3 regions of the Gordonia sp. VNK1 genome follow, and region 2 is predicted to be linked to each of the others. Evidence: riboswitches for the same ligand, from Rfam matches in the RefSeq annotation. Region 2 holds a riboswitch; each other region holds the start of a gene.

Region 1 (7,963 bases), on a different contig from region 2:
CCGCGACGGCCGGCGTCGGCCGCGGTTTCGGCGCACCGACCCGCACCACCCCCGTCACCCGCGAAGAACATCGCGTCGTCGTGATCGGGTCCGGTTTCGGCGGTGGGGTAGCCGCACTGCGCCTCACCTCCGCCGGTGTGCCGGTGACACTCCTCGAACGCGGTCGGCGCTGGGTCACCGGCCCCAATGCCACCACCTTCCCGAACGCGACCAACCCGGACAAGCGCATCCTCTGGCATCAGTCCACCCCGCAGGTGTTCGGCAGGCCGCTGTCGGTCGATCCCTATGTCGGACTCTTCGAGTCGATCAGCGACGAGAACATGACCGTCATGGTCGCGGCCGGGCTCGGTGGCGGATCGCTTGTGTATCAAGGGATGACGCTCAAGCCGATCGAGTCCGTGTTCACCTCGCACTTCCCCGCGGGCATCGACTGGCGTGCGATGGACACCATCTACTACCCCCGGGTCGCCAGAATGCTCGGCGCCGCGGTGGCGCCCGACTCGCTGATCCGGAGTCCGAATTATCGTGCCGCACGGGAATTCGCCGCCCACGCCCGCCGCGCCGGACTGCCCGTGCAGAAGATCCCGATGCCCATCGACTGGGACTACGCCCTCGCCGAACTGGCCGGAAGGATGCGTCCGGCCTACACAGACGGAAGCGGGGCCATCGGCGTCAACAACGGCGGCAAACACAGCGTCGACGTCACCTACATCGCGCAGGCCGAACGCACCGGACTCCTCGACGTCCGAACCCTGCACGACGTCACCGACATTCGCAGGGCGCGCGATGGACGATGGGTCGTCGAGGTGCACCGCACCGACGAGACCGGACGCGTCCTGGAGACCAAGGTGTTGACGACCGGCGCGCTGATCCTGGCCGCCGGAAGCATGAACACCACGCGAATGTTGATGCGCGCCAGGGCGACCGATGCCATCGGCGACCTACCCGACACGTTGGGGCAGGGGTGGGGGACCAACGCCGACCGGATCTACATCTGGAACAGCCCGACCTCGGATTTCGGTGCCACGCAAGGTGGTCCGGTGGTCTACGGCAGTCCCAACTGGTCCGATCCCGCGAACGCCTTCACCCTCATCCAGGCCTCCATCCCGCCGCTACCGGTGGATGCGCACAGCACGATGATGGTCGGGTACGGGGTGAGCAACGCTCGCGGTCACTTCGTCTATGACGCAGCGCGACACCAGGCGGTACTCCGATGGCCGCACGAGGGCGATGCTTCGATCCAGACCCGCCACCTGCATCCGGCCGCCACCCGGATTGCCGGTCCCGGATCGACACTCGTCGACACCAACGCGATCGTGCCGTCGACGTGGCATCCGGTGGGCGGCGCGAACATGGGGTCGGTCTGTGACCTCGACGGACGCGTCCTGGGACAGCGGGGCCTCTATGTGGTCGACGGCGCGCTCATGCCGGGTAACTCCGCGGCGTGCAACCCGTCGATGACGATCGCGGCCATCGCCGAGCGGGCGCTGGACCGCATCGTCGCCAACGACGTCGGATCAGCCATCTGAGGGGCGGGCCATCGCATCGAGTGCGGGCCGAAGCCAGCGACCGAGGAACGCCCGCAGTTCGTCGTCGGAGCGGTGGCCGTCGTCGACGGCGACGAGTGAGACGCTCAACAGTGCGGTCATGTCGACGATGTCGGCGAAGTGCGGTCGGTACTCGGGTTTGTCGGTGACGGCCGGTCGCAGGATCTCCGCAGCCACCTCCCGGGTGCGCGCCATCGCCCCCTCGTCGAAGAACGGGTGACTCTCCTGCGAGTTCAGCAACACCGACAGGGCCGGGTCGGCGATGGCCATCGAACGACCCGCGATGATGAACTCGATCAGGAAGTCACCGAAGTCGGTGATGCCCTCGAGTCGATCGTGGATCTCGCGCATGGCGGAGATGGCGAGTTCACCCATGGCCTGGGACACCATGTCCTCGCGGGAACCGAAGATCGAGTACACCGTCTGCCGGGACACTCCGGCCTTCGCGGCGACCGCAGCGATGCTGGCGGCTGCGAAGCCCTCGGTGGAGATCAGGTCGAGCGTTGCCTCGATGATCTTGCCTCGCGATCGCATACGTCATTATGGCTCGGATGGCGGAGACCGAAGGCCGTGACGGGGTACATGCCGTCGGCCATTGTCTCAGTGCGTAGTGTGGCGCGTGGCGAGGCGCACGTGCCGTGCGCCTCGGCGAACCGACAGGAGGGGTCCGTCATGGGCGTTGTCAGGCATTCGTCCCAGATTTCCGTGCCGCGCGCTGCGGTGTTCGAGTACATCAACGACTACACCAACGTCCCCGAATACATGTTCGGGGTGCACAAGTTCGCGCCGCAGACCGAGGTCACCAGCGGCGTCGGGTCGGTCTTCGACGTCGAGTTGAAGGCCGGGCCGAAGACCCTGAAGTCGGTCGTCGAGACGATCGAGTGGGTCGAACACGAGTTCATCGTGCTCAAGGCGATCGACGGGTTCCAGGCCAACACCACCTGGAAGTTCCGCGATACCGACGGCGGCACCGAGGTCCATGCCGAGTTCGAGTACCTCCTTCCCGGCGGACTGGCCGGCCGGGCGCTGGGCGCGATCATGGAGCCGTTCGCGGCCCAGGCGGTCCGGCACACGGAGAAAAAACTGCGCGACGAATTGGAGTGATTCGTATGGTCTCCCTCTCTCCCGGCGCCGTGTCGTCGGCGGTTTTCGACGTCATGCAGCGTCGGACGATGCTGCCGGCCGTCATCGAGGACACCCTCACCGGTCGCGGACGAGACGTCGCCGGCCTGCGGGTGGTGGTGACCGGCGCATCCGCCGGCATCGGCCGGGTGGCCACGCAGCAACTCGCCGCGCGCGGGGCGCAGGTGATCGCCGTGGCGCGCCGCGAGGAGGAGTTGGCCTCGCTGGCCGGCGAGACCGGCTGCGACTATCTGGTGGCCGACCTGTCCGACGAGGCCGACACCGACCGGCTGCTCGGTGAGCTGTCCGGGCGGGAGATCGATGTCCTCGTGAACAATGCCGGCCGGTCGATCCGGCGGTCCATCATCGACTCCACCGACCGGCTCCACGACTACCGGCGCACCATGGCGATCAACTACTTCGCCGCCGTCCAATTGAGCCTGGGACTGTTGCCCGGCATGGTCGAGCGCGGTCACGGGCAGATCGTCAACGTCTGCACGTGGGGACTGATGGCCGGAACCTTCCCGCGGTTCTCCGCCTACGCGGCGTCGAAGAATGCGCTGTCGATTTTCGGGCGTAGCCTCAACGCCGAACGGCCCCATCCGGGCGTGCGTGCCACCAATATCTACTATCCACTGGTGCGGACCGAGATGATCTCGCCCACAGCCGAATACGACGACGTGGCGGCACTGTCGGTGGACGAGGCGGCGAATTGGATCGTCCGGGCGATCACCCACCGGCCCGAACGCATCGCTCCCGCCGCCCTGCGGACGGTGCTGCCGGTCCTCGATTACCTCTCGGCACCCACCGCGGACCGCGCGATGGGCGCCATCACCTGAGAGATCAGGCCGCGAGGTCGTGTGACAGCCGATCGATCGCCGCCCGCGCGAACACCTGTTGCTCGGTGACCGCCAACTGATGACGGTTGCGGGAGGTGAAGGCCAGGGTCCAGTCGATGAACGTGATGAACCGGTTGCGGAACCCCACCAGGTACAGCAAGTGCAGGAACAGCCACCCCAGCCAGGCGAAGAAGCCGGAGAACTCGACGGCCCGTGAGGTGCCCGGGATGGGTACCCGGGCGACCGCGCAATGCCGGGCGACGGTCGCCATCGAGCCTTTGTCCCAGTAGGCGAACGGCTTTCGGTCGCGATAGGTGCCGTTGATCCGGGCGACGACGGCGTCGGCGGCGTACCGCCCGGACTGATTGGCGGCCGGGGCCTGACCGGGGACTCCGTCGACGGCCATCATGTCGCCGATCACGAACACCTCGGCATGGCCGGGGATGGTCAGGTCGGGTTCGACCCGTACCCGACCCGCGCGGTCGAGTTCCACCCCGCACTGCTCGGCGAGCTGTCGGCCGAGCGGACTGGCCGCGACCCCCGCCGACCACACCTTGCACTGACTTTCGATGCGACGCGTCGAACCGTCGGCCTGGCGCACCACGAGTCCGTCGTAGTCCATGTCCACGACCATCGCACCGAGTTGCACATCGACTCCCAGTGCGCGCAAACGCTTCTCGGCTCGGGAGCCCAACCTTTCACCGAACGGCGGCAACACCGCCGGTGCGGCGTCGAGCAGGATCACCCGTGCCTGCGTCGAGTCGATGGACCGGAAGGTGCCGCGCAGCGTCGTGCCGGCCATCTCCGCGATCTGACCGGCCATCTCGACGCCGGTGGCCCCGGCTCCGATCACCACGAACGTCAGCAGGCGATCACGCTCGATCGGGTCGGTGGACAGTTCGGCCTGCTCGAACGCCCCGAGGATGCGGCCGCGCAACTCGAGTGCATCGTCGACGGTCTTGAGGCCCGGCGCGAACTCCGCGAAATGATCGTTGCCGAAATAGGATTGGCCCGCACCGGCGGCGATGATCAGACTGTCATACCGAGTGGTGGTGACACGTTCGAGCATGCGTGAGGTCACCGCACGATTCTCCAGGTCGATGGCCTCGACATCGCCCAGTGCCACCGTCACATTCCGTTGGTCGCGAAGTATCACCCGCACCGGCGGTGCGATCTGGCCCTGCGAGATCACCCCGGTGGCGACCTGGTACAGCAACGGCTGGAACAGATGATGACTCGTGCGTGCGATCAGGGTGACGTCGACGTCGGCATGCTCGAGTCGACGAGCGGCAGCCAGCCCGCCGAACCCCGATCCGACGATGACGACATGGTGCCGGCGGGTCCTGCCGCCGGGAACCGGTACGCGCTGGGTCATGGCACGTTTCCTTCTGGTGTGGAATCGACACCCAGGCGGACGATGTCGGGAAACGGTGCTCCTTGCCGGTGGACTCCGGCTGCGCCAGTCGCACAACCGACGATAGCCCATCGAGCAACCGGTGGCGAGGCCGACTTAAATTCTTCGGCGCGAGAAAATCGTCGCCGCATTCGGGCGTGGACGGCGTCCGTCCCGACATTCTCTTTGCCTGTCTCAGCATCACGGGCCTACGGTGAATCGACCATCTGGAGCGACCGAGAGACCCGGCTCGTCGACGTCGCAGCAACCCGCCCCAGGGTGCTAACGCCGGGATCGATGGGAGACACCCCGTGACGTTTCGTGACCATGCCCCGCTGTCGGTGCTCGACCTCGCACCTATCAGCGAGGGTTCCGATCCTGCTGCTGCGCTGCACAATACGATCGATCTCGCGCAGCACGCCGAGCAGTGGGGGTATCGCCGCTACTGGGTGGCCGAACACCATTTCGCCGCCGTCGCGAGTTCGGTGCCGGCGCTGCTCATCGGTCAGATCGCCTCCGCGACCCGATCGATCCGCGTCGGATCGGCGGCGGTGCAGGTCGGGCAGACGACGGCGGTATCGGTGGCCGAGTCCTTCGGGATGCTCGACGTGTTCCACCCGGGCCGAATCGATCTGGGGCTCGGCCGATCCGGACAGCGACGCGCTGAGGCGGCGGCAACACCCGCGGGCCCGGTCGCGATTTCCGCACCGAGCGCGAGTCGGCTCGTCGACGGGGTGGTGATCCCTGAACCTGTCGATGTGACTGCGCTACTGGCACATTCGCCTCTCGCACGCAGCTTCGAGGTGTTGACGCAGCCGGGTGCGCAGCCACCGCACTTCGACGAGCAGGTCGACGACATCCTGTCGCTCCTCGACGGCACCTACACCAGTCCGTCGGGTCAGCAGCTACATGCGGTTCCGGGTGAGGGAGCCGACGTGCAGGTGTGGATCTTCGGCAGCAGCAAGGGGCAGAGCGCTCACGTCGCCGGTGCCCGCGGACTCCCGTTCGCGGCCAACTACCACGTCAGCCCCGGCACCACCCGCGAAGCGGTCGCGGCGTACCGGCAGGCGTTCCGCCCGTCGTCGGTGTTGGCCGAACCCTATGTGGTGGTGTCCGCCGACGTGGTGGTGGCCGACGACGACGACACCGCGCGGCATCTGGCCAACGGCTACGGGCGGTGGGTGCACAGCATCCGCACCGGCCACGGCGCCATCGAGTACCCCGACCCGGCGACGGCGCAGCCGCTGCCCGCCGACGAGCTGGCACTGGTCGCCGATCGGCTCGAGACCCAGTTTGTCGGCTCACCCGACACCGTCGTGCAGCGGCTCGCCGCACTCGGGCGCCTCACCGACGCCGACGAACTCGTCATCACCTCGGTCACCCATGACCATGCTGACCGGCTGAGGTCGCATGAGCTGCTCGCCAAGGCGTGGGGGCTGATCTGATGAAGCGCATCGCTGTCACCGCGAAACCGGCCGTCTCCACACTCGCCGTGGTGGCCGTGGCCGGTGTGCTCACCGCCTGTGGTTCTGGGTCCTCGGGCTCCGACGACGCCGGACCGCCGGTGCCGGGAGGCACCCTGCGTTACGGACTCTCCGACGCCCCCACATGCTCGGACCCGGCCCAGAGCGGCACCAACCAGACGATCTATGTCACCCGGCAGGTCGTCGATTCACTCACCGATCAGGACCCGGGTGATGGCCAACTCAAGCCCTGGCTCGCCCAGAGCTGGGAGGTGAGCCCGGATGCGCGGACCTTCACCTTCCACCTCAAGCCCGGTGTCACCTTCAGCGACGGCACCCCGCTCACCGCCGAATCCGTCAAGGAGAACTTCGACGCCATCGTCGGGCCGCTCGGCGCGGCCAAGGCACCGTTGGCGGCGACCTACCTCGGCGGATACACCGGCACCACCGTCGTCGATCCGCTGACCGCGCGGGTGGCGTTCGGTGCGCCCAATGCGCAGTTCCTGCAGGCCACCTCGACTCCACAGTTGGGGATTCAGTCCGACACCACCGTCGCCGCGACGCCGGAGGAGAGGTGCCAGGGCACCAACATCGGATCGGGACCGTTCGTGTATTCGGGCTGGGCGCAGGGCAAGTCGGCGTCACTGCGCAAACGCACCGGATACCGCTGGGGATCGTCGGTATTCGGTCACGCCGGTGACGCTTACCTCGACGGCATCGACTTCACGGTGATCGCGGAGTCCGGGGTGCGCACCGGATCGCTCGCCTCCGGGCAGCTCGACGCGATCAGCGATGCCCTGCCCAACGACAAGCCGCAGATCACCGGGGCCGGTGGACAGGTCCTCACCGCGGTGAACCCGGGTGTGCCGTTCGGGTTGCAGCCCAACGTATCCCGTGGTGTCCTCGCCGACGCCGCGGTGCGGCGCGCACTGCTGCCGGCGATCAACCGGCAGGAGTTGGTGACCACCGTCCTCGACGACGACTTCCATCCCGCCACCGGCGTCCTGGCGTCGAATACCCCAGGGTACTCGGACCTTTCGTCGGCCCTGACCTTCGATCCGGACAGGGCGAAGAAGATTCTCGACGACGCCGGCTGGAGGGCCGGCGCCGACGGAATCCGGACCAAAGATGGTCAACGCCTGAGCTTCTCGGTGCTCTACAGTCCGGTGTTCGCGGGCAACCAGGCCATCCTCGAACTCGTCCAGCAACAACTGAAGAATGTCGGCGTCGAGCTGAAACTCGACGTGGTGCCGGCGGCCACGGCCACGGTCCGACAGAACTCCGGTGATTACGACGCGATCTACTACAACGTGACGCGTGCCGACGGCGACATCCTGCGCACCCAGTTCGGGCTCACCGGACGAAACCTGAACCGGCGCGGACCGATACCCGCTCTGGACACGGCCTTGGCCGGGGAACAGTCCACCACCGACATCCCGCAACGCAATGCCGACCTCGCGACCGCACAACAACAGATCCTCGACAACGGACTGTTCGTCCCGACCATCGAACTGTCGCAGGCCATCGGTGCCGCGGCCACCACCCACCAGGTGACGTTCGATGCCTCGTCCCGGTTGCAGTTCCACGACACGTGGTTGT
Region 2 (7,963 bases):
TCCCCAACCCCTGCCCCCGGAACGCCTCATCGGTACAGACGGCACTGATCTCCGTCCACCCCACCGGATGGAGACGTTCCCCGGCCATGGCGACCAGCTCTCCCCCACGCCGGATTCCGAGGTAGGTACCCAGCTCGATGGTCCGCGTCAGAAAGGGCCCCGGACGCGTGCGCCCAACCAACGCCAGCATCTCCGGCACGTCGGCGCGCGTCAACACCACCGCCTCGGCGTCTGCCGCGCCCCACACGTTCGTGCCGACCATCTGCACACCCGGGATATTCATCGACACCGCCCACCCGGGCGGGGGCGAGGGCAGATCGCCGGACACCGGCAGATCCGCGCCCGGCCCATAGAGTTCGGCCGCGTCGGCCCAATCCTGCGGAGTCGGGTCCTCGGGGAAATCGCCGTACACCGACACATCGCGGGGGTAGCGGAGCACCCGTCCGCGGCGCTCCGCGAAGTGCGCATGGGGGCCGGTCAGAGCCGAACGCACGGCGTGATCGAGCACCCCGACATCGGCACTGCCGACGGCCGAAACATCCGCCGCCCGGTCTGTTGTCATGTCCTTGTGTGTGGTCACCTCACCCGACTCCTTTCGCCCCCACCTCTCACGGCTCCGTTGGTCATAGTTGGTCGCCGCCGCAGTCAACTCCATTGTTGCCCCCGCACGGCTGTTACTCCGCGCGGCAGTTCACTCTCCGATGAGTCGTGCACCGAGGTGATCAGGAGTCCGAGCGGGGTAGTCCGGGCGGGTTGATCTGGGAGGCAGGCACTGCCTCGGCCGAGAGATTCCATGCGGCAATCCATTTCGCGTATACACCGGTCTCGATCAAGTGATTGATCGCCGCCGCGATCGGAGCGGCGAGCCCGGACCCCTTCTTGGTCGTGGCGGCGATCATGCCCTGCAGGCTCGCACCGGCACCGGAGTAGGTGCCCGCGATGCGGGTGGCCTTGGGAGTGTTCGCGGTCTGCCGGACGTGGTAAGAGATCGAGGGATTGGGCCCGAGATACGTGTCGATCTTGCCGGACGCCAGGGCGAGATTGGTGGCGTTCGAATCCGGGAAGTGGACGACGGTCAGCGTCTTCCCCTCCGAAGCCAAAGCATCACGCCACGCCAACAGGATGCGCTCCTGATTCGTTCCCGAATTCACCGCGACCGTCTTTCCCGCCAGCGTGTGATAGTCGCCGTCGAAGTTCCACGAACTCGACGCCGGCACTTCGAATGCCAGCTGGTCGCGACGGTACGACGCGAAATCGTACTTGTCCTTGCGTTCCTCGGTCACGGTGATGTTGGAGAATCCGACATCGACTCGCCCACTGTCGATTCCGACGAAGAGGTTCTCCCAGGTCGAGTTCTCGATCACCGGTTTCAGTCCGAACACCGATGCCACCAGCCGGCCCAGATCCGGCTCGGCACCGGTCAACGTGTGTTGGTCGGACCCGACAAAGGCCAACGGCGGGTATCCCGACGGGAGTGCGCCGATCCCGATGGACAATTCACCCGAGTCACGGACCTCCTGAGGAAGCTGACCGCGAATCGAATCCACCTGCGGCACAGACAGAGTGACTTCTTTGGCGGCTCCGTTCGAGACGGCACCGACCACCACCGAGCCGGGTGTGGCGGTGTCGTCGGCGGATGCCCCCGCGCACGCGCTGAGTGCGGTCGCGGCGATCACCCCGCCGACAGCGAGGGCGGCGACGCGCCGGACGAACGATCGATGTCGAGACATGACTACTCCTTCAGTGGGTGGGTGTGGGCGGGAACCGAGTGACTGCGGTGCCGGAACGCCGGCCTGGCCGACGGACTCCCGAGCGGCGATGAATCGTCTCCGGCCACGTGCGCCGGATGGTGTTACCGGGCGTGCGTCAGAGGACGCGGCGCAGGAAGTCCTGTGTCCGTGGGTGCGACGGATGATCGAGGACCTGGTCCGGCGTGCCCTGTTCGATGATCTCGCCGTGATCGATGAAGATCACCGAGTCGGCGACCTGACGCGCGAAGCCGATCTCATGGGTCACGATGAGCATCGTGGTACCAGTGGCCGCGAGATCAGCGATCACCGAGAGCACGTCGCCGACCAGTTCGGGGTCGAGTGCCGAGGTCGGCTCGTCGAACAGCAACACTCGCGGCTCGAGCGCAAGAGCACGCGCAATCGCCACACGTTGCTGCTGACCGCCGGACAGTTGCCGCGGATAGGCATCGGCCTTGTCGGACAACCCGACTCGGTCGAGGAGGTCACGGGCCCGCGCCACCGCTGCGGCACGCGACAACACTCCGCTCGCCGTGGGCGCCGCAGCAACGTTGTCCAGGGCGGTGAGATTGGCGAAGAGGTTGAAGTTCTGGAAGACGAAGCCGACGTCACGTCGCTGACGCAGGATGACCCGCTCCGGCAGCTCCTTGAGACGCCCACCCCCGACGCGGCGCACGCCGATCAACTCTCCCCCGATGCTCACATGTCCGGCGTCGAGGCGGTCGAGATGATTGATCGTACGCAGCAAGGTGGACTTTCCCGACCCGGACGGGCCGAGGATCGCCGCGACCCGACCGGGTTCGACCGTGAGATCGATTCCCTTCAGAACATGGAGGTTTCCGTACCAGCGATGGGCGTTGCGCACCTCGACCCGAGCACCGGCGCCGGTGACGCCAGCCAGGTCCGCGGCGTCGATGCCGACTCCCGATGCCGCGTTCATGATGTCCACCTCGATTGCCGGCTGAGTGTCGCCGCGGTCATCCGCAGTCGCTGCAGCGGTGTCGGCGGTAGGGTCCGAACCGCACCACGCGCGAAGTATCGCTCGACATAGAACTGTGCGACCGACACGATGCTGGTCAGGACGATGTACCAGACTGTCGCGACGAGGAGCAGCGGCACCACGTCGCCGGAGTAAGTGGAACTCTGGGTGGAGACGACCCCGAACAGATCCAGCAGCGACACGTAATAGACCAGCGACGTCGCCTTGATCAGACCGATCAGGAGGTTCACATAGGACGGGACGATGGTGCGCAACGCCTGAGGAAGGGTGATGCGGAGAAAGTGATAGTGGCGCGGCAATCCCAGTGCCGCGGCAGCGTCGTGCTGGCCGGCGTCCACCGACAGCACTCCGCCCCGCACGATCTCGGCGGCGAAGGCCGATTCGTGCAGGCTGATCCCGACGATCGCGATGATCAGCGGAGTCGCCAGATCGGCCTCGGAGAAGTGAAAGAACCCGGGCCCGAACGGAATTCCCAGACTCAGCGACTCATACAGCGCACCGAAGTTGTACAAGATCAGCAGCAGCACGATCAGCGGAATGGATCGGAACACCCACACGTAGATCCAACTGACCGCTGCCAGAACGGGACTCCGCGACAGGCGCATGAGGGCCAGGACGATACCCCCGAGCAACCCGAGAACCGCACTGTAGGCCGCCACCTCGAGGGTTACCCAGAGTCCCTCGATCACGACCGGACGAAAGAACCAGTACGCGAAGCGATCCCACTGGAAGAACGGGTTGGTGATCAGCCCGTGGACGATCTGCGCGGCGATCACGGCGACCACTGCCGTGAGCATCCACCGCCCCGGATGACGCAGCGGTATCACCGGATCACGCGACGGCGGCGCGGGTACATCGACCGGCACGGTCGGGTGATCATCGCGGGCCTGCGGCGACTCCGTCAGCGCCACCGAGCCCGCATCGCGGCCCCGAGATGCCGTCATCTCCGGCCCGCCGAACCCTGTGGTCTCGTCGACAACGACGTCGAACGGCATGACACATCCAGCAACATCAATACAACCTCTTCCGGCCACACGGTGGCCATCGCGCTTATCGGTCCGATACCGATCCGGTTGTCACCTGGAGCACCCCACCGCGACGCGAGGGTTGCCGGCCAGCAAGCCAGGGCTTGACGCTGACGCTCATCACCGTGGTCAGAACGCTACTGCGCGAGGATGTTTCGATGTCGGGTTTGCACCCGCGAGAGTTTTTCTCTGTGCAGAGGTGAAGATCTCGTGCCGAACGAGCGGCCGATCAGACCCGCCGCTCGCCCGCGATCTCGGCGAGGAGACGCTGATGGATATGGGCCGACAGGAACGGCGAGACGTCACCGCCCAGTTTCGCGACCTCTTTCACCAACGAACTCGACACATGCGCGTAGCGCGGATCGGTCAGCAGAAAGATCGTCTCGACGTCGGCCAGGTCGCGGTTCATCTGGGCCATCGGCAGTTCGTAATCGAAGTCGACCGCCGACCGCAGACCCTTCACGATCGAATGGATCGAGTTCTCCCGCAGGTAGTCCACCAGCAAGCCGGTCCACCGGTCCACCCGCACATTGGGCAGATCGGCACAGTCCTCGGCGATGAGTTCGAGGCGCTCGTCGACGGTGAACAGTCCCCGTTTGTTCGGATTCACCACGACGGTGACGACGAGTTCGTCGAAACACCTCGCGGCGCGCTCCACCACATAACGGTGCCCACGTGTGAAGGGATCGAAGGAGCCGGGGATCACCGCACTGGTCATGACCGTTGAACCTACCCGTCCCCTGCGGCCCACCGTCGCATGCCCACGTCGACGGCGGTGTCCCCGTACATCTTCGTCAGGATCACCTCGAGGTCCTCCGGCCAGCTCACCGACGTCCGCCGGGCACGTTCGAGAATGATCAATGCATCGGCGGACACCCACCGCTCACCGAGTCGCGCGAGGTCGTCCTCGATCTCAGCCGGGTCGATGGCATACGGCGGGTCGCTGAAGACGAGATCGAACGGCTGTGAGGGCGAGCCGGCCAGGAAGGTCGACACCGACGAGGTGACGACCTGCGCATCGGGGGCGAGGCCCAGCGCCGCGACGTTCGCCGTGATGACACCGCTCGCCTTGCGGCGTGCATCGACGAAGGTCGCCGTCGCTGCACCCCTCGACAGGGCCTCGATGCCGAGGGCACCCGATCCGGCGTACAGATCGAGGACGTGGGCGCCGTCGAGGTCGATGCGGGCGGCGAGCATGCTGAACAGTGCTTCTCGCACCCGGTCCGAGGTCGGTCGGGTGCCGTCGTCGGGGACCTTGAGTCGGCGTCCACCGAACCGGCCGGCAATGATGCGGGTCACCCCGCCATTGTGCCCCAGGGCCGCGCCGACGAAGGGGAGCCCAGCGCGCCCGTGCGACCCCGCTCTGCCGCCCTGCAGATCCCCCGATGTGACTGGCCTCACATGTGCCCGCTGAACTGGGAATTGGTGGGTCATTCCGTGACCGATTTCCGTCGGTGGGTGAATCCGACGACACACATTGTTAACGTCGGATCCGTCATGAGCCCGTCCCACATAAGAACGGCCCCATCCAACACACTCACTCTCGACTACCGCATTCCGACGGTGACCGACGGAACCCGGCTCTGGGAGATCGCCCGCGATTCCCGCGTCCTCGACGTCAACTCGAGTTACGCCTACGTACTGTGGTGCTCCGATTTCGCAGAGACGTCCATCGTTGCCGAAGTCGACGGCCGCGCAGTCGGATTCGTCACCGGCTACCGCCGACCGTCGGACCCGTCGACCCTGATGGTGTGGCAGGTCGCCGTCGACGACGACCATCGCGGCCACGGCATCGCCGCCGCGATGCTGCATCGCCTCTTCGATCGCACCGCAGAACGTGGCATCGTCGCGATGCACACCACCATCAGCCCGGATAACGTTGCCTCCCAACGGCTTTTCGCGTCCGTGGCAGCGGCCCGCGGCCTTCGGTTCGACCGGCGCGATCTCTTCGCCGCGACGGACTTCCCCGACGCCCACGAGCCCGAGGATCTCTACCTGCTGGAACCCGAGATCCCGGAACCCTGAGGGACTTTCAGGACTGACGTTTCGACGGAGCTCAACGAGCGGTGTGACGGAGCTCAACGAGCGGCTTGACGAGCTCAACGCACGGTGTTGAGGGAGCGCACGGTGTGACGGCGCTCAGCGAGCAGTTTCGACCGGGCTCGCACTGCGATCGTCCGCCCGCCGGTGAAGTGGCACGGTTCGGCACAGGCGGCACCGTAGTGCCGCATGCGATTCCGTCGCATGCGCGTCCGTATCCCTTGCGCTCGTTGGTATTCCATCGCGCATGGGGCACGACCCGGGACGCGGCCGTGCGTCATTACCCACGATTTTTCACCTATCGGAGGTTTGTTCATGAGTATGTTCGATACAACGATTGACGATTCGGTCTTCACCCAGCACGAATCCGAGGTCCGCAGCTATTGCCGCAATTGGCCGACGGTATTCGGCCGGGCCCGCGGATCGTGGCTCACCAACACCGACGGCGATCGCTATCTGGATTTCTTCGCCGGCGCCGGATCGCTGAATTACGGTCACAACAATCCGGTCCTCAAGTCCGCACTCCTCGACTACATCAACGAGGACGGCATCACCCACGGACTCGACATGGCCACCGCGGCCAAGGGCCGGTTCCTGGAGACGTTCGCCGACAAGATCCTGACCCCGCGCGGTCTCGACTACAAGGTCCAGTTCCCCGGCCCCACCGGGACCAACGCCGTCGAAGCCGCCCTCAAGCTGGCCCGCAAGGTCACCGGCCGTGAGTCGATCGTCAGTTTCACCAACGCCTTCCACGGCATGACGCTGGGTTCCCTGTCGGTGACCGGCAACTCGATGAAGCGGGCCGGTGCGGGCATTCCGCTGGTGCACGCCACCCCGATGCCGTTCGACAACTACCTCGGCGGCGCCGTCGAGGACTTCAGCTGGTTCGAGCGGGTCCTCGACGACTCCGGCAGCGGCCTCAACCTGCCGGCCGCCGTCATCGTCGAGACCGTGCAGGGTGAGGGTGGCGTCAACGTCGCCCGTGCGGAGTGGCTGCGCGCCCTGGCAGACCTGTGTGCCCGCCGCGACATCCTGCTCATCGTCGACGACGTGCAGATGGGCTGCGGCCGCACCGGCGAGTTCTTCTCGTTCGAGGAGGCCGGGATCACCCCGGACATCGTCACGTTGTCGAAGTCGATCAGTGGATACGGCCTACCGTTGGCACTCACCCTGATCCGCCGTGACCTCGACGTGTGGTCACCCGGCGAACACAACGGCACCTTCCGCGGCAACAACCCGGCCTTCATCACCGCAACGCGGGCCATCGAGCACTACTGGTCCGACGACGCGCTGTCGCGTGACGTGCACATCAAGGGCCGCCAGATCGACGAGGTGCTCACCACCCTCGCGACCCGGCACGAGGGCGTGTCGACCCGCGGCCGGGGTATGGTTCGAGGACTCGTCTTCGACGAGCCCGCCAACGCCGGCAAGGTGTGCGCCACCGCCTTCGGCGCCGGACTGCTCACCGAGACCTCCGGACCGTCCGACGAGGTCGTCAAACTGCTCCCGCCCCTGACCATTTCGCCCGAGGATCTCGACCGCGGTCTGGGAATCCTCGCCGATGCCACCGAGGAGGTACTCGCATGATCGTCCGTACCACTGACGAGATCACCGGAACCGACCGAGATGTCGCCGACCCCAAGGGCAATTGGGTGTCCAAGCGCATCGTGCTCGGCGGAGACGGGGTCGGTTTCTCCTTCCACGAGACCACCATCAACGCCGGCAGCGTCAACGAGTTCCACTACGCCAACCACATCGAGGCGGTGTGGCTGGTGGAGGGCACCGGCACGCTCCTCGACCGCGAGACGGGGCAGACCTACCCGCTCGCCCCCGGCACGATGTATCTGCTCAACGGGCACGAGCGGCACACCGTCACCGCCGACACGCAGATGCGGATGCTGTGCGTGTTCAATCCGCCCGTGGTGGGGACCGAGGTGCACGACGAGAACGGGGTGTATCCCCTGGTCACAGTGCCCGAACAACCCGAGGGTCGGCACGCGGAGCCGGTCGAGGCCTGAGCCGCCCGGCCACCTCGACGCGTGCGCGCCGATACCCTGGATCACGTGCGCACCCGCCTACAGATCGGCTGGACCCCGGCCGAACAGACGCCGCTCGATCCGGATATCGACATCCGGATCGAGCGGCTTCGT
Region 3 (7,963 bases), on a different contig from region 2:
GCCGCCGCGTCATGGTTGGTCATCGGGGTCCTTTCGATCGGGCTGGGATTCGTCGTTGGCGTGCTTCCCGGATGGGGGTCTCGCGCAGTCGGGAACCATGAAGGTCTCGGTGGCGTCGACGAATCGGTTGAGCAAGCTCACCAAGGTGGAGAGTTCGTCGGCGGTCCAGTCCGACATGGCGTCGTTCATCGCCGCGCGCCGAGCCGAGCGCATGGCCTCGACCTGGGCGTCTCCGGCTTCGGTGATCACCAGCAAAGTCGCCCGTCCGTCGTGCGGGTCGGCCTCCCGACGCACCAGCCCCTTGTCGACGAGTTGGGCGACCTGTCGGCTGACCGTGGACGGATCGGAGTTGAGCGCGCCCGCGAGTTCGCGGGAACGCATCGGTCGGCGCTGCAGATGGAAGAGTCCCTTGAACGCCGCGATCTCGACGTCGCCGTCCGGTGTGCGCAGGGTCGTGTGCACGGCTCGGTCACGTACCCGCAGGTAGCGGGACAGCGCGTCGAAGAGGCGGTCGACCTCGACCGGATCGAGCATGGCGGATCCCCCCGGATGAGTCGGAGCATTTCTTCGGTGCGCGAATCAATCAGTTGCAATGTGCACCTAGTTGGACTGCGCAAGTATGCGCTCGAATGTGCCGCGATCGCAAACGCCATTAGGATCGGTGGCCGTGACCCCTTCGCCCCCACCCACCGCGTCCGGAACCCGCCCTCACTTCACTTCGATGCCTGACCTGGCATTACGGGATCTCGGCGGTGCCGTCGTGTGGTCGAATGACGACCTGTTCGCGGAGGCGCAGAACCTCATCTCGACGCCGCCCGCGGAGTACCGGCCCGCGACGTTCGGTCACAAGGGCCAGATCTATGACGGCTGGGAAACACGGCGTCGTCGTCGCGATGGGGTCGACCAGGCGATCATCCGCCTCGGCGCTCCGGGCGTGATCTACGGCGTCGTCGTCGACACCGCCTGGTTCAAGGGCAATTACCCACCGTTCATCTCGGTGGAGGCCGCCGCCAAGGAGGGTGTGGTCTCCGTCGACGAACTGGTCAACGACACCGAGTGGATCACCATCGTCGACAAGAGTCCGGTCGACGGGGACACCCGCAATCCGTTCCGGGTGGATGCCAAGGACCGTTTCACCCATGTGCGTCTGACGATGCACCCCGACGGCGGCATCGCCCGCTTCCGGGTGCACGGCCGAGGCGTGCCCAACCCGCACTTCTTCCGGTACGGCCACTTCGACCTGGCCGCGCTGGAGAACGGCGGCCTGATCACGGCCTGCTCCAACATGTTCTACAGCTCACCGAACAACCTGCTGATGCCCGGCCGGGCCCGCCACATGGGTGAGGGCTGGGAGACCTCCCGACGCCGCGACGACGGCAACGACTGGGTGCAGGTGCGCCTGGCCGGCCAGGGGCGGGTCAGTCTGATCGAGCTCGACACGAGCTACTTCCTGGGCAATGCACCAGGCGCCGCCACGGTCCGCGGCCGTGACGGCGACGACGGCGAGTGGTTCGAGGTCCTGCCCCGCACCGAGCTGCAGCCCGACACCCGGCATCGGTTCGTCATCGACCTGGACCGGCCGATGACCGAGGCACGGCTGGACATCTACCCCGACGGGGGCATGGCCCGGTTCAAGCTGTACGGACTGCTCACCGAGGAGTCCTACGCCGGGCTCATCGAGCAGTGGGAGCGCGGCGAGGCCTGAGGTCGAGTCTGTGCACTCCGGACCGGTGCGAGATCTGCGGATCAGGCGACGCCTCGGGCGGCACCGGTGAACGCCGGCAGCACGAGCTGACGGACCCGGTTCTCGGTCGCCGACCCATCCAACGACACCAGGATCACCGCGTCGGCGACCTCGGCGGCGTAGATGTCGCGGATGAGGGTGACCAGCCCGCCGGGTGTGCCGATGTAGCGAACGGTGCCGCCGTCGAGCTCGTCGGGGATACCCGCGACCGCCGCCCGTGCCGACGCGGCATTCGGGGCGATGGCCACCTCGACCTCCAGTGCCACACTGAAATTCGCGGTGTCCCGGGTGCCGGATCGCAGCACCGACCGCGCCCGCTGCGCGTCGCGAAGGGTCGGTCGACGCACCACGATCGGCGCGTCGATGGCCGACACGTCCCCGGCCAGTGCCACGCGCAGACCGGGGCGGCCGATGCTGATGCGGACGTCGGAGAGTTCGGCGGTCATGGGTGTGCCTTTCCGGGAGCAATGCGGGTGAGTTCGGTGAGTGCGGTGACGAGCCGGTCGACGTCGGCGGAATCGGTACCGAGGCCGAAGCTCGCGCGGACCGCCCCGTCGGTGTGTCCGAGTCGGGCCAGCAGCGGATGCGCGCAGAACTTGCCGTCGCGCACGCCGATTCCGTGATGATCGCTGAGGTACTCGGCGACGGCGCGCGGCGTGTGTCCGTCGACGGAGAAGCCGGCGATGCCGACGCGATCGAGGTCGTCGGAGAAGATCCGCAGCGGCGTCACGTCGGCGACGCCGGCCAGCCCGGCGTCCAGACGGGCGCGCAGTTCTGCCTCATGCAGGCCGATCAGTTCGAATCCGAGATCGACGATGGCCTCGCAGGCGGCGGCAATGGCGATGGCGCCCAACACATTCGGTGAGCCGGCCTCATGCCGCGCGGCGCCCGAGTGCCAGGCGGTGGAGGCGCAGTTCTCGTCGGGTCCGTCGACGAGGCTCACCTGCGCCGACGCCCCGCCGCCGGCAAGGTACGGGTCAGCGGCGTCGAGCCAGTCGCTGCGACCGATGAGGACTCCGGATCCAAAGGGTGCGTAGAGCTTGTGGCCGGAAAAGACGAGGTAATCGATGCCGTGACTGACGATCGACACCGGTCGGTGTGCCACCAGTTGCGCGGCGTCGACGAGGATGCGGGCACCGTGGCGGTGGGCGATCGAGGCCAGCCGTGAGATGGGCAGCACCTCGCCGGTGACGTTGGATGCCGCGGTGACGGCGAGCAGGGCGGCCGGCGCCGCGGCGAGTTCGGCGTCGAGCGCGGCCAGGGTGTCCTCGAGGGTGTCGCACGCCGAGACGATGCGCGCGGACCCGTTGTCGCGGGACACCCACGGCAGCAGGTTCGCGTGGTGCTCGATGTCGAGAACGACGACGTCACCGGGGGTGCAGTGGGCGGCCAGGTTGATCGCGTCGGTGGTGTTGCGGGTGAAGACGACGGTGTCGTCGGTGCGGCCACGCACGAAACGTCGGACCGTGTCCCGGCACTGCTCGTAGCGGCGGGTGGTGACCTGCGACAGGTGGCCGGCGCCGCGGTGGACGCTGGCGTACTGACTCACCGACGCCGCGACGGCGTCGGCGACGGCGGTGAGGGCGGGCGCGCTGGCCGCGTAGTCGAAGTTGGCGTAGCGGATCTGATCACCGCTGGTCAGCGGGACGAGTTCGGCGGCACCGACGACCGAGGTCAGCGGTCCGATGGTCGACAGGTCGGCGGCATCGGACTGCACCGCGCAGTCGTTGCGGCAATCAGTGGTGGTGGCGACAGCAGTCATCGCAAAGGCTCCTTGGAATCCACGCTTGCCGTGCCCGGTCGGTACACGGCCAGGTCGTCACCCGGAGCACCCCACCGCGGAGGAGGGTTGCCGGCCAGCTAGCCGGGGCTTGTCGCTGGCACTCATGACCTGCACCAAGGGTGGCCTACGGCGCGCAAGGGTGTCAATTTTCACTCAGCGTGAGCGAAAGGCCGCGGCCCGTCGTCGCCTAAGTTGGTTGGGTGCCCGTCTCCGATACCCACGCCGCGTCACCGTTCGTCCTGTCGCGGCCGCACGGGACGGTGCGAGCGCGCGGCGTGCGGACGCGATTCGCCGACGCCGACGACGCCGCGACCCGGCTGCGCAGCGGCGCCGTCGATGCGGTCGTCGGGGCGGTGGCCTTCGATCCCTCGGCCCCGTCGGCGCTGTTCGAGCCGGTGACGCTGTCCCATGAACCGACTCCGCTCGCCGGGAGCCGACCACCGCGCCGGACGCTGATTTCGTCGGAGCAGATTCCCGATTCGGCCACCCATCGTGATCGGGTGCGTGCCGCGTTGTCGGCGATCGCCTCCGGCGCATTGGCGAAGGTCGTCCTCGCCAGAATGATTCGGGCTCAACTGGATTCGCCGGTCACGGTCGACGGGCTGCTGGCCGCACTCGCCGGCGGCAACAGCGAACACAACGCCTTTGCCGTCGACACCGGCACCTCGTGGCTGCTCGGCGCGAGCCCGGAACTGTTGCTGCGCAAGGACGGTCGCGAGGTGACGTGCCGGCCATACGCCGGTTCGGCGCCGCGCTCGGCCGATCCGGAGGCCGACCGGGAGTCCCGCGAGAAGCTCGCGGCGTCGGAGAAAGATCACCGCGAGCACGCGTTCGTCGTCGAGCACCTCCGGGATCGCCTGGCACCGTTGTGCCGCGAACTCGCGATCCCCGATGAGCCGCAGTTGTTGTCGACCGGCGAGATGTGGCATCTGGCGACCCCGATCCGGGCGATACTCGACGACGACGCCGTCGGCGCCCTGGATCTTGCGATCACGCTGAGTCCGACACCGGCGGTCGGCGGCACACCGAGCGAGGTGGCCACGGAATTCATTCGCGCACACGAGGAACCGCGCGGGTTGTACGCCGGTGCGGTCGGGTGGGCCGACGCGGCCGGCAACGGCGAATGGATGGTGACCATCCGGTGCCTGGAACTCGAGCCCGACCTCCGTTCCTTCCGCAGCTGGGCGGGTGGCGGCATCGTCGCCGACTCCGACCCCGATGCCGAACTCGCCGAGACCACCGCGAAACTCCTAACGGTATTGCGGGCGTTGGGTATCGAGGACTGACTCGCCGCGTCGAGTGGGCGCCCTTTCCCGTCGAGTGGGCGCCCTTTCCCGTCGAGTGGGTGCCCTTTCCCGTCGAGTGGGCGCCCTTTCCCGCCTTGCATCGCGAGTTCTCGGGACACCCCGACGCGGCAGGTGAACTCCCGATTGTCGAGGGCGCGCACCGAGTCGGCATCGATGACGCCGTACCCGTCGAGATAGCCGGGTTCGTCATCCTCAGCGTCGAGGGTGGATTGGTCGGCGACCACGAAGATCGATGCGCGGGCGGCGGCACAGGTAGCGGCGGTGGGGCGCGGTGTTCGGGACCAGTACACAAACAGCTTGCTGCGGACCCCGACTGGGCGGAACCCGGCTGGGCGGAGGCCAACTCTGTGCCGGCGACCACAGGTGCGTCGACTGGGATCGCAGGATCTGCTGGATCCTCGCCCATGCCATCGTCAGTGCGAGCACCGCCAGGAACCACGTCGGAATCGCGTTGCTCCTCACACACCGGAGACCGACCGCCAATCGGTCCTGCCCCTGGTCAACGCGATCAACGCATCGGCACGACGCTGCTCCAGCCGGTTTGGGGCCATCGACCGCGAATCCGCTGACTGCGGCGAAGCCCTGGCTCGACGCCCGCCGGATACACCCGGAAGAGCACAGACGAGTTCACCTGAGCCAGAACCACTTTCACGCACCTCGGCCCCACCCGGAACTCCCGGGTGGGGCCGTTGCATATCGACCGAGGCCAGCCGATCAGATCCACATCCACAGCCACTGACGGCTGCGCGGGTCGTAGCGACGCACGCGGCGACGACGCTGGACGCGGACGGGATTGTTGTTGCGGCGAGGTGCGGGCATGATGAACTCCTGTGTTCATAGACGTGAGATCCGCTGTGTGCGTTTCTCTCTGACGTCTTCCACGATGCCGGTCCACCCTTGCGGTGCCGTGCACACGACCTGCCAGATTGCTGCGCGACCGCAAACCGCGGCCACACATCGGTCAGCCCAGTGCCTGATCCAGGTCGCCGAGGAGGTCGTCAATGCCCTCGAGGCCCACCGACAGCCGAACCACCGAGTCACCCAACCCGATCGCCGCCCGACCCTCGGGTCCCATCGCCCGATGGGTGGTGGTCGCGGGGTGGGTGATCAGTGACTTGGAGTCGCCCAGGTTGTTCGAGATGTCGATGACGCGGAGTGCGTTGAGCACGTCGAAGGCGCGTTTCTTGCCCTTGACACCGCCCATTTCGGCCAACTCGAAGGTGACGACGGTGCCGCCACCGGACATCTGCTCCTTGGCGAGCTCGTACTGCGGATGTGATTGCAGGAACGGGTATTTGACCCACCCCACCCGCGGATCGTCCTCCAGGAACTGCGCGATTCGCAGTGCCGAGGCGACCGACGCGTCGACGCGCAGGCGTAGGGTCTCCAGACCCTTCACCAGCGTCCACGCGTTGAACGGGCTCAACGCAGGACCGGTGTGACGCATCAGCGTCTGCACCGGGCCGTCGATGTACTCCTTGGTGCCGAGCACCGCACCACCCATCACGCGGCCCTGCCCGTCGATATGCTTGGTGCCCGAGTAGACGATGACGTCGGCCCCGAGTTCGAGACCACGCTGCAGCAACGGGGTGGCGAACACGTTGTCCAACACCACCTTTGCACCCGCGGCATGCGCCAGCTCGGACACCCGCGCCACGTCGACGAGGGTCTGCATCGGATTCGACGGGGTTTCGAAGAACACTGCGTCGGCAGGCGTGGACAACGCCTTCTCCCACTGGGAGAGATCCTCACCGTCGACGAATTCCGTTGTCACACCCCAGCGCGGCAGGATCTCGTTGGCCACCACGAAGCACGAACCGAACAGGCTGCGTGCCGCTACCAGCCGGTCCCCGGCCTTCAGCAGCGCACCGAGAGAGACGAAGACTGCGGCCATTCCACTCGCGGTGGCGAAACACGCCTCGGCGCCCTCGAGTAGCCGCAGCCGCTCCTGGAACATCTCGACGGTCGGATTTCCGTAGCGGGAGTAGACGAATCGCTCGTCCTCACCGGTGAAGGCACGCTCGGCGGCCTCGGCGGAGTCGTAGACGTACCCGCTCGTCAGGTACAGGGCCTCCGACGTCTCGAAGAAACCGGATCGATCCAGTCCGCCGCGGACCGAGATGGTCTCCGGCGAAACACCAGGTGGCAGTTCGCGACTCACGACTGCCTCCACTCTGTACGGTCGGCCGGCTCGCTCGTTTCGCTCACGACTGTCTCCACGGAAGATCCTGGGCCCGCCAACCGGTGGAACCACGATGATCGAATTCGTCGAGCGCACCCTCGAATCCGTCGAGCACGTTGTAGGCGAGGGAGACCCCGTCGGCGGTGGCCGCCTCGGCCGCACCGATCGACCGGTGACCCGAACGGCAAATGAAGATGACCTCGTCGTCATCGGCGATGCCCGCGTCACGCAGTTCGGCAACGAACGCCTCGTTGGGGGTCCCGGCGGGGAAGGTGGTCCACTCGACGAAAATGGTCTGCTTCTCCAGGACCTCCAGGTCGGGCACACCCACGAACGACCACTCGGCGCGCGTGCGACAGTCCACCAACTTCGCCTTGGGGTTGTTCTCGAGCTTCTCCCAGGCCTGCTGCGGGGTCAGATCTCCGGCATAAGTCATGCCTTGCACACCTTCCAGTTCCCGTTCTCCCGAAGCACCACGACGTTCGTCGTCTGCTTCTCGTCGGATTTCTTGTCGAATTGCCAATGTACTGTCGCCGTCGCGCGGTCACCGGAGACGCTGACATCGCTGATCTCCGGAATGACGATCCGCCCGTTGGCCTCCAACGACTTCTGGTTCTCGGCGGTGAACTCCGCCTCAGACGGAAAGTCACTCGCATTCAGGTCGGCGGCGCAGGTGTGATCGCGGAATTCCGCGTAATCAAGGTTGTTGCGCGCGGTGTAGAAATCGTTGATCGCGTACTGGACCTGCGCCGGTTCACTGGCCCGTTCTTCGGCCGGCCGGATCAGGTACGACAGCAAGATCCCGACCACCGCCACGACCACAACGATCAACGCCAGCAGGAAAGGCCAGACCTTGCGCCACGAGGGCGCCGCGTCGGCACCCGGGTCGTCGGCACCGAGATCGTCACCGACGATCTCGGGTGCGGACTTGCGAGGTGCGCGTTTGG

Evidence for each region. A riboswitch is a leader RNA that binds a small molecule or an ion and turns the genes downstream of it on or off. The one in region 2 is predicted to bind S-adenosylmethionine.
Region 1: it holds a riboswitch for S-adenosylmethionine, as region 2 does, so the genes downstream of both, ABLE94_RS17455 (LLM class flavin-dependent oxidoreductase) here and ABLE94_RS05060 (amino acid ABC transporter permease) in region 2, are expected to answer to the same signal.
Region 3: it holds a riboswitch for S-adenosylmethionine, as region 2 does, so the genes downstream of both, ABLE94_RS21240 (aminotransferase class V-fold PLP-dependent enzyme) here and ABLE94_RS05060 (amino acid ABC transporter permease) in region 2, are expected to answer to the same signal.

Annotation. Positions count from the first base shown of each region.
Region 1 is NZ_JBDZDJ010000014.1:95,899-103,861, reverse strand. Features, by position in the region: gene ABLE94_RS17480 (GMC oxidoreductase) at 1-1,529, shown strand, start outside; gene ABLE94_RS17475 (TetR/AcrR family transcriptional regulator) at 1,518-2,081, opposite strand; gene ABLE94_RS17470 (SRPBCC family protein) at 2,220-2,651, shown strand; gene ABLE94_RS17465 (SDR family NAD(P)-dependent oxidoreductase) at 2,657-3,508, shown strand; gene ABLE94_RS17460 (NAD(P)/FAD-dependent oxidoreductase) at 3,513-4,883, opposite strand; ZMP/ZTP riboswitch at 4,906-4,985, opposite strand; SAM riboswitch class I at 5,122-5,205, shown strand; gene ABLE94_RS17455 (LLM class flavin-dependent oxidoreductase) at 5,213-6,346, shown strand; gene ABLE94_RS17450 (ABC transporter substrate-binding protein) at 6,346-7,963, shown strand, end outside.
Region 2 is NZ_JBDZDJ010000003.1:250,659-258,621, forward strand. Features, by position in the region: gene ABLE94_RS05045 (GNAT family N-acetyltransferase) at 1-562, opposite strand, end outside; gene ABLE94_RS05050 (ABC transporter substrate-binding protein) at 723-1,730, opposite strand; gene ABLE94_RS05055 (amino acid ABC transporter ATP-binding protein) at 1,867-2,688, opposite strand; gene ABLE94_RS05060 (amino acid ABC transporter permease) at 2,685-3,743, opposite strand; SAM riboswitch class IV at 3,790-3,898, opposite strand; gene coaD (pantetheine-phosphate adenylyltransferase) at 4,003-4,491, opposite strand; gene rsmD (16S rRNA (guanine(966)-N(2))-methyltransferase RsmD) at 4,503-5,072, opposite strand; gene ectA (diaminobutyrate acetyltransferase) at 5,271-5,798, shown strand; gene ectB (diaminobutyrate--2-oxoglutarate transaminase) at 6,129-7,400, shown strand; gene ABLE94_RS05085 (ectoine synthase) at 7,397-7,831, shown strand; gene ABLE94_RS05090 (Sir2 family NAD-dependent protein deacetylase) at 7,877-7,963, shown strand, end outside.
Region 3 is NZ_JBDZDJ010000022.1:21,002-28,964, forward strand. Features, by position in the region: gene ABLE94_RS21220 (MDR family MFS transporter) at 1-23, opposite strand, end outside; gene ABLE94_RS21225 (MarR family winged helix-turn-helix transcriptional regulator) at 10-534, opposite strand; gene alc (allantoicase) at 722-1,705, shown strand; gene ABLE94_RS21235 (hypothetical protein) at 1,747-2,190, opposite strand; gene ABLE94_RS21240 (aminotransferase class V-fold PLP-dependent enzyme) at 2,187-3,506, opposite strand; SAM riboswitch class IV at 3,523-3,636, opposite strand; gene ABLE94_RS21245 (isochorismate synthase) at 3,728-4,813, shown strand; gene ABLE94_RS21250 (O-succinylhomoserine sulfhydrylase) at 5,796-6,995, opposite strand; gene ABLE94_RS21255 (rhodanese-like domain-containing protein) at 7,039-7,452, opposite strand; gene ABLE94_RS21260 (Rv0361 family membrane protein) at 7,449-7,963, opposite strand, start outside.